2 regions of the Pseudomonas stagnisoli genome follow, and region 2 is predicted to be linked to the other one. Evidence: predicted binding sites of a transcription regulator. Region 2 holds the regulator's gene; the other holds the start of a gene.
The links. The regulator sigma-54, encoded in region 2, starts transcription at its own class of promoters, with help from an activator protein. The targets are predictions, from matches to a motif close to ANTGGCATNNANNTTGCTNT.
Positions count from the first base shown of each region.

Region 1: a site for sigma-54 is predicted at 2,614-2,633, ahead of flhA (flagellar biosynthesis protein FlhA). Genes of this name have one in related genera too.

Region 1 covers NZ_CP184361.1:2,558,884-2,563,023, reverse strand. Annotated here, with positions in the region: gene fliR (flagellar biosynthetic protein FliR) at 1-449, shown strand, start outside; gene flhB (flagellar biosynthesis protein FlhB) at 459-1,595, shown strand; gene ACOAPY_RS12260 (hypothetical protein) at 1,755-2,579, shown strand; gene flhA (flagellar biosynthesis protein FlhA) at 2,694-4,140, shown strand, end outside.
Region 2 covers NZ_CP184361.1:3,655,779-3,659,918, forward strand. Annotated here, with positions in the region: gene lptA (lipopolysaccharide transport periplasmic protein LptA) at 1-338, shown strand, start outside; gene lptB (LPS export ABC transporter ATP-binding protein) at 338-1,063, shown strand; gene ACOAPY_RS17655 (RNA polymerase factor sigma-54) at 1,204-2,706, shown strand; gene hpf (ribosome hibernation-promoting factor, HPF/YfiA family) at 2,863-3,171, shown strand; gene ptsN (PTS IIA-like nitrogen regulatory protein PtsN) at 3,185-3,649, shown strand; gene rapZ (RNase adapter RapZ) at 3,664-4,140, shown strand, end outside.

The DNA of each region.
Region 1 (4,140 bases), 1.1 Mb from region 2:
GCTTCGCCTCCATGGTCGACCCTTCCAATGGTGTTTCGGTGCCGGTGCTTGGCCAGTTCCTGCTGATGCTGGTGACTCTGCTGTTCCTGGTCATGAACGGACACCTGGTGGTGCTCGAGGTGCTGGCGGAGAGCTTCGTTACCTTGCCCGTGGGAGAGGGCCTGCTGCTCGACCATTACTGGTCGATAGCCGGCAAGCTGAGCTGGGTGATTGCCGCGGGGCTGCTCATTTCGCTGCCAGTGGTGACAGCTCTGCTCATCGTCAACCTGGCATTCGGTGTGATGACACGCGCCGCTCCGCAGCTGAACATCTTTTCCATTGGGTTCCCGCTGACGTTGGTGCTCGGCCTGTTCATCTTCTGGGCTGGTCTGGCTGACTTCTTCGCGCACTTTCAGATGTTCACGACAGATGCCCTGCAACAATTGCGCGAACTGGCGCGCTTACGCTGAGGAAACGCCATGGCGGAAAGCGAAAGCGGCGCAGACAAGAGCGAGGAACCCACTAGTAAGCGCCTTGAAGAGGCGCGTCAGAAAGGGCAAATCGCACGTTCCAAGGAGCTGGGTACCCTCGCGGTCACTTTCGGGGCCGCTGCTGCATTGCTGATTTTCGGTGCCAAGATTGGTCGGTCGATGCTGGATATCATGCAGGGCAACTTTGCGCTCCCCAGGGAGGTTTTGCTGGACGAGGGCTCCATGGCCCGCTACCTGCTGCGGACCGGCATGGAGGCACTGCTGGCGCTGCAGTCGTTTTTCATCGTCGTGCTCATCATGTCCATCCTTGGCTCGGTTGCCGTGGGTGGGTGGCTGTTCTCTGGGGAAGCGTTGCAACCCAAGTTCAGTCGCATGGACCCGTTGCAAGGCATCAAGCGGATGTTTTCTGCTCACGCCCTGGTGGAGTTGCTCAAGGCACTGGCCAAGTTCGTGATCATTCTGCTGGTGGCGCTGGCTGTGCTCAAGGCCGATCAGGACGATCTGCTGGCCATTGCCAACGAGTCGGTCGAGTCGGCGATCATGCACTCCATCCTGGTGACTGGCTGGAGTCTGTTGTGGATGTCCTGCGGCCTGATTCTCATCGCGGCTGTCGATGTGCCGTTCCAGCTCTGGGATTCCAAGCAGAAGCTGATGATGACCAAGCAGGAGGTCATAGATGAGTACAAGGACAGCGAGGGCAAGCCCGAGGTCAAGTCGAAGATCCGCCAGTTGCAGCGGCAGATGGCCGAGCGGCGCATGATGCAGCAGGTGCCCGAGGCCGATGTGGTGATCACCAACCCGACGCACTTCGCCGTGGCGCTGAAGTACGATCCGGCCAAGGGTAATGCGCCGGTGATGCTGGCCAAGGGCGGCGACTTCCTGGCGTTGAAGATTCGCGAGATCGCCCAGGAGCACAAAGTCACGCTGCTCGAGTCGCCGGCCCTGGCGCGGGCGGTGTACTACTCCACCGAGGTGGATCAGGAGATTCCTGCCGGGCTATACCTGGCCGTGGCCCAGGTGCTGGCCTACGTCTACCAGCTCAAGCAGTTCCGCGCCGGCAAGGGCAAGCGTCCCGGGCCGCTGCCGGATCTGCCAATTCCGCCGGATCTGCGCCGCGACGAGTAGCGGTCGTCATTCGTCGCCTGGCTTTGACAGCGCCCGAGCGCGGCCTAAACCTGCCAGTGTGCCGTCCCCACAGCGGCGGCACTCTAGCGGGTCGGTGGCCTTGCCGTTGCCGTGGTACTGCACCTGAACGGAGTCAGTCATAGCTACGGAGCCTTGCCCATGGCCAGAGTCGTCCTAACCCCCGCCTTGCGCGGCGAGTACGAACATCTTTTCGACAGCTGCCGGATCCGCCCCGAGCGGGGGGATGAGGTGGAAACCATCGTCAGACAGCTGCTCAGTAACCAGTCGCGCTACGAGACGGTGGCAGATGCTCTGGGGATTCCGTGGAGCTTCATCGCGGTGATCCACAACATGGAGAGCAGCCAGAGCTTCCACAAGCACCTGCATAACGGCGACCCACTGACGATGCGAACCGTGCAGGAGCCGCCGGGGCGGCCGAAGAACGGCAGTCCGCCCTTTACCTGGGAGCAGAGCGCGGCCGATGCACTGCAGCTCAAGCGCCTTGGTGCCGGTACCGACTGGAGCCTGGCGGGCACTCTGTATCAGCTGGAGCGTTACAACGGCTTCGGCTATCGCCTGTACCATCCGCATGTGCTGTCGCCCTACTTATGGGGTTTTTCCAACCACTACAGCAGCGGCAAATATGTGGCCGACGGCACCTGGTCCGACAACGCCGTGAGCAAGCAGTGCGGGGCCGCCGTGCTGTTGCGGCGGATGGCCGAGCGCGGCCTGGTCGAGTTCGCCGACCAGCCGCGTCCCGCCGCCAGCGCGGGTCCGCTGGTGGCGGTTTACTCGATGCAGAAGCCGGGTGATCCCGAGCTGGAGCGGCAGGTTGTGGCCCTGCAGCACTGGCTCAACGGTTTCCCCGGTGTCTTCGTCAAGGTCGATGGCATCCCTGGGCAGCGCACCTCCGAGGCCTACCGGCAGGTCACGGGGCACTATCTGCCGGGAGATCCGCGTCACGGACAACGCCAGGTGGCCTGAGTGAATACGGCTCCGCCCGCCCGGGTGGGGCCAAGTTGGAATGCTTCTTGCCAATACCCCTGCAAGGCGCCTTTCGCGTCAAAAGATTGAATTGGCTGGGGAAAATACGTGGCAGTGGATCGCGCTCAACTCATTGGTGACGTACGCAGCAACCTGTCCGGGTTGCGCCACGGCAATCTGGGCATTCCGCTGCTGCTGCTGGTCATGCTCGCCATGGTCATGCTGCCGATCCCGCCGTTTCTGCTCGACGTCCTGTTCACCTTCAGCATCGCGCTGTCCATCGTCGTGCTGCTGGTGGCGATTTATGCCCTGCGCCCGCTGGATTTTGCCGTTTTCCCCACCGTCCTGCTGGCCGCGACCCTATTGCGCCTGGCACTGAACGTTGCCTCCACGCGGGTGGTCTTGCTGCATGGTCAGGAAGGTCATGACGCGGCGGGTAAAGTGATCCAGGCCTTCGGTGAGGTGGTGATTGGCGGCAACTACGTGGTCGGTGCCGTGGTGTTTGCCATCCTCATGATCATCAACTTCGTGGTGGTCACTAAAGGCGCCGGGCGCATTTCTGAAGTGAGTGCACGCTTCACCCTCGACGCCATGCCCGGCAAGCAGATGGCGATCGACGCGGATCTCAATGCCGGCCTGATTGATCAGGCTGAGGCGAAGAAGCGGCGTGCCGAAGTTTCCCAGGAGGCCGACTTCTATGGCTCCATGGACGGTGCCTCGAAGTTTGTGCGCGGCGATGCCATCGCCGGTCTTCTGATTCTCTTCATCAACCTGATCGGTGGCATGGCTATCGGTATCTTGCAGCATGACCTGGCGTTCGCCGAAGCGGGCCGTATCTACACCTTGCTGACCATCGGTGATGGACTGGTGGCGCAGATTCCTTCGCTGCTGCTGTCGACGGCTGCGGCCATCATGGTGACCCGCGTCTCTTCTTCGGAAGACATGGGGCAGCAGGTCAGCCGGCAGATGTTTGCCTCGCCTAAGGCGTTGGCTGTGTCGGCAGCGATCATGATCGCCATGGGCCTGGTGCCTGGGATGCCGCATTTCTCGTTCATCAGCCTCGGTCTGGTGGCTGCCGGTGCCGCCTACTGGATTGCCAACAAGCAGCGCAAGGTCAAGGAAGAGGAGGTCAAGGAGGTCAAGCGCCAGCAGGAGCTGCTGCCGGCGCAGAAGGCCCAGGAGGTCAAGGAGCTGGGCTGGGACGACGTGACCCCGGTGGACATGGTCGGCCTGGAGGTCGGCTACCGCCTGATCCCGCTGGTGGATCGCAACCAGGGTGGTCAGTTGCTCGCGCGGATCAAGGGCGTACGCAAGAAGCTGTCCCAGGAGATGGGCTTTCTGATGCCGTCAGTGCATATCCGCGACAACCTCGACCTGCTGCCCAATGCCTATCGCCTGACCCTGATGGGCGTCAGCGTGGCGGAGGCGGAGGTCTACCCGGAGCGTGAGCTGGCAATCAACCCCGGCCAGGTATTCGGCACACTCAACGGCATTGCCGCCAAGGATCCGGCGTTCGGCCTGGAGGCGGTGTGGATCGACCCGACCCAGCGCGACCAGGCGC
Region 2 (4,140 bases):
CCATCACCCAGGATGCCAATGGCGAAATCGAGGTCTTCACCTCGGTGGGCAAACCGGCCTACTACGAGCAGAAGCCTTCCGCCGACAAGGACATCGTCAAGGCCTACGGCCTGACCATTCAGTACTACGCGACCAACGAGCGCATCGTGCTGATCGATCAGGCCAAGGTGATCCAGCAGGGTAATACCTTCGAAGGCGAGAAGATCGTCTATGACACCCAGCGCCAGATCGTCAACGCCGGCCGCGCCACGGGTAGCAATGTCTCGATGCCACGCCCGCGGATCGACATGATCCTGCAACCGCGCAAGAAAGACGGCCAAGCGGGGCAGGCGCAGTAATGGCGACTCTCAAAGCCCAGCACCTGGCCAAGAGCTACAAGGGCCGCCAGGTGGTCCGCGACGTCAGCCTGTCCATCGACAGCGGCCAGATCGTCGGCCTGCTCGGCCCCAACGGCGCCGGCAAGACCACCTGCTTCTACATGATCGTCGGCCTGGTCCAGGCCGATCAGGGCCGCGTGCTGATCGACAACCAGGACCTCAGCCACCAGCCCATGCATGGCCGCGCCCGCTCCGGCATCGGCTACCTGCCGCAGGAAGCCTCCATCTTCCGCAAGCTGTCGGTGGCCGACAACATCATGGCCATCCTCGAGACCCGCAAGGACCTCGACCGCGCCGGCCGCGACAAGGCCCTGGAAGCCCTGCTGCAGGAATTCCACATCAGCCACATCCGCGACAGCCTGGGCATGAGCCTGTCCGGTGGCGAACGGCGCCGCGTAGAAATCGCCCGCGCCCTGGCCACCGAACCGAAGTTCATCCTGCTCGACGAACCCTTCGCCGGCGTCGACCCGATTTCGGTGGGCGACATCAAGCAGATCATCCACCACCTCAAGGCCAAGGGCATCGGTGTACTGATCACCGATCACAACGTGCGCGAGACCCTGGACATCTGCGAGACCGCCTACATCGTCAACGACGGCCAGCTGATCGCCGAGGGCGATGCCGAAACCATCCTGGCCAACCAGCTGGTCAAGGAAGTCTACCTGGGGCATGAATTCCGTCTGTGAGCCGAGCCCCGTGCGAGGCTTGCGCAAAGGGCTAGAATCATTCAAGGTCAGGCATATAATTTGCTTCCTAGGGCGGTTCGCCGCCCTGCAGTGGATGGCGCCGCGCGCCGGCAAGTGAACAAGGTACCCAGCCCCACACCATGAAACCGTCGCTAGTCCTCAAGATGGGCCAGCAGCTGACGATGACTCCGCAGCTGCAACAGGCTATCCGTCTCCTCCAGCTCTCCACCCTGGACCTGCAGCAGGAAATCCAGGAGGCCCTGGAATCCAACCCCATGCTGGAACGTCAGGAAGACGGCGAAGATTTCGACAACTCCGACCCGATGGCCGATGCGGCCGAACAGGCCGGAACCACTCAGCAGGACAACTCGAACTTCCAGGACAGCACGGTCGCGGTCAACAACAACGAAAGCGCCGAAGACGGCGACTGGCATGACCGCATTCCCAGCGAACTACCCGTCGACACCGCCTGGGAAGACGTCTACCAGACCAGCGCCAGCAGCCTGCCGAGCAACGATGACGACGAGTGGGATTTCACCACCCGCACCTCCGCCGGCGAGAGCCTGCAGAGTCACCTGCTGTGGCAACTGAACCTGGTGCCGATGTCCGACAAGGACAAGCTGATCGGCGTCACCATCATCGACTGCATCAACGACCAGGGCTACCTGGAAGAGAGCATCGACGAGATCGTCGAGTCCTTCGACCCGGAACTGGAGGTCGAAGCCGACGAGGTCGAGGCCGTACTGCATCGCATCCAGCACTTCGAGCCCGCCGGCATCGGCGCCCGCGACCTGCGCGAATGCCTGCTGCTGCAACTGCGCCAGCTACCCGCCAACACACCCTGGCTGAGCGAAGCACAGCGCCTGGCCAGCGAGTACCTCGATGTCCTCGGCAGCCGCGACTACAGCCAGCTGCTGCGCCGCATGAAGCTCAAGGAAGACGAGCTCAAGCAGATCATCGAGCTCATTCAAAGCCTCAACCCGCGCCCGGGCTCGCAGATCGAGGCCAACGAGCCCGAGTACGTGGTGCCGGACGTAATCGTGCGCAAGCACAACGAGCGCTGGCTGGTGGAGCTGAACCAGGAGGCGGTACCGCGTCTGCGCGTCAATCCGCAGTACGCCGGTTTCGTCAAGCGCGCCGACTCCAGCGCCGACAACACCTTCATGCGCAACCAGCTGCAGGAAGCACGCTGGTTCATCAAGAGCCTGCAGAGCCGCAACGAAACGCTGATGAAGGTGGCGACGCAGATCGTCGAGCACCAGCGCGGCTTCCTCGACTACGGCGACGAGGCGATGAAGCCTCTGGTCCTGCACGACATCGCCGAGGCGGTGGGCATGCACGAGTCGACCATCTCGCGCGTCACCACGCAGAAATTCATGCATACCCCGCGTGGCATCTACGAGCTGAAGTACTTCTTCTCCAGCCACGTCAGCACTTCCGAAGGCGGCGAATGCTCGTCCACCGCAATCCGCGCCATCATCAAGAAACTGGTGGCCGCGGAAAACGCGAAAAAGCCGTTGAGTGACAGCAAGATCGCTGGTTTACTGGAAGCACAGGGCATTCAGGTAGCCCGCCGCACTGTCGCCAAGTACCGCGAATCGCTCGGCATAGCACCATCCAGCGAACGCAAGCGACTGATGTAAGCGGCCCTGAACGGAAGGCTTCTGCACCACCGTACCAGCGCCAGATACCCTGCATGGGGGAAGCATGGCCCGCAGTGCACCAGCCCTTTCAGCCAACGTGTTACGGCGGCAGACAAGCTAGTCTGTCTCTTACACCAGGCAACAAGGAGAAGCGGTATGCAAGTCAACATCAGTGGACATCAACTGGATGTGACCGACGCTCTGCGTGACTATGTCGGCGAGAAGTTGAGCCGGCTGGAACGCCATTTCGACAAGATCACCAATGTGCAGGTCATCATGGAGGTCGAGAAGCTGAAGCAGAAGATCGAAGCGACCCTGCACATTGCCGGCGGTGAAATCGTGGCCAACGCCGAGCACGAAGACATGTATGCGGCCATCGACCTGCTGACCGACAAACTCGACCGACAACTGATCAAGCACAAGGAAAAGCAGCTGGGTCGCCTGCAAGGCGCCACGGCTCGCTGACACCACCCCCCTCATGATCCGACTCGAAACCATACTGACTCCCGCACGTTCTCTAGTGAACGTGCCGGGAGGCAGCAAGAAACGTGTACTCGAACAGATTGCCAACCTGGTTGCCCGCGATCTCACCGATCTGGACGCTCAGGACATCTTCGAAAATCTGATTGCCCGCGAGAAGCTCGGCTCCACCGGCTTCGGCAACGGCATCGCCATCCCGCACTGCCGCCTGCCGGGCTGTCAGGCGCCGATCAGCGCCGTACTGCACCTGGATGCGGCGGTGGACTTCGATGCCATCGACGGCGCGCCGGTCGATTTGCTGTTCGTCCTGCTGGTGCCGGAAGCGGCCACCGATGAGCATCTGGAGCTGCTCCGGCAGATCGCCAGCATGCTCGACCGCGCGGATGTGCGCGACCGTCTGCGCCAGGCACAGAGCAACGAGGGCCTGTACCAGGTCGTGGTCGACGTCCAGAGCGGCCACTGAACACGGGGGGCGTCATGCGTCTGATCATCGTCAGCGGTCGTTCCGGCTCGGGCAAGAGCACTGCCCTCGACGTGCTGGAAGACAACGGCTTCTACTGCATCGACAACCTGCCGGCCGGCCTGCTGCCTGACCTGGCCGAGCGCGCCCTGTTGCAGACCGAGCTGCTGCATCCGCAGGTCGCCGTATCGGTGGACGCGCGCAACCTGCCCAGTCAGCTCAAGCGTTTTCCCGAACTGCTCGACGAGGTGCGCGCCCGTCATATCCAGTGCGACGTGCTGTATCTCGATGCCGACGAGGAGACCCTGCTCAAGCGTTTCTCCGAGACCCGCAGGCGCCACCCGCTGACCAATGAAGATCGCGCCCTGGCCGAGGCCATCCGCGACGAGGCCCTGCTGCTGGCGCCGATCATCGATCTGGCCGACCTGAAGATCGACACCACCCACCTCAACCTCTACCAGCTGCGCGACAGCATCAAGTTGCGCCTGCTGAAC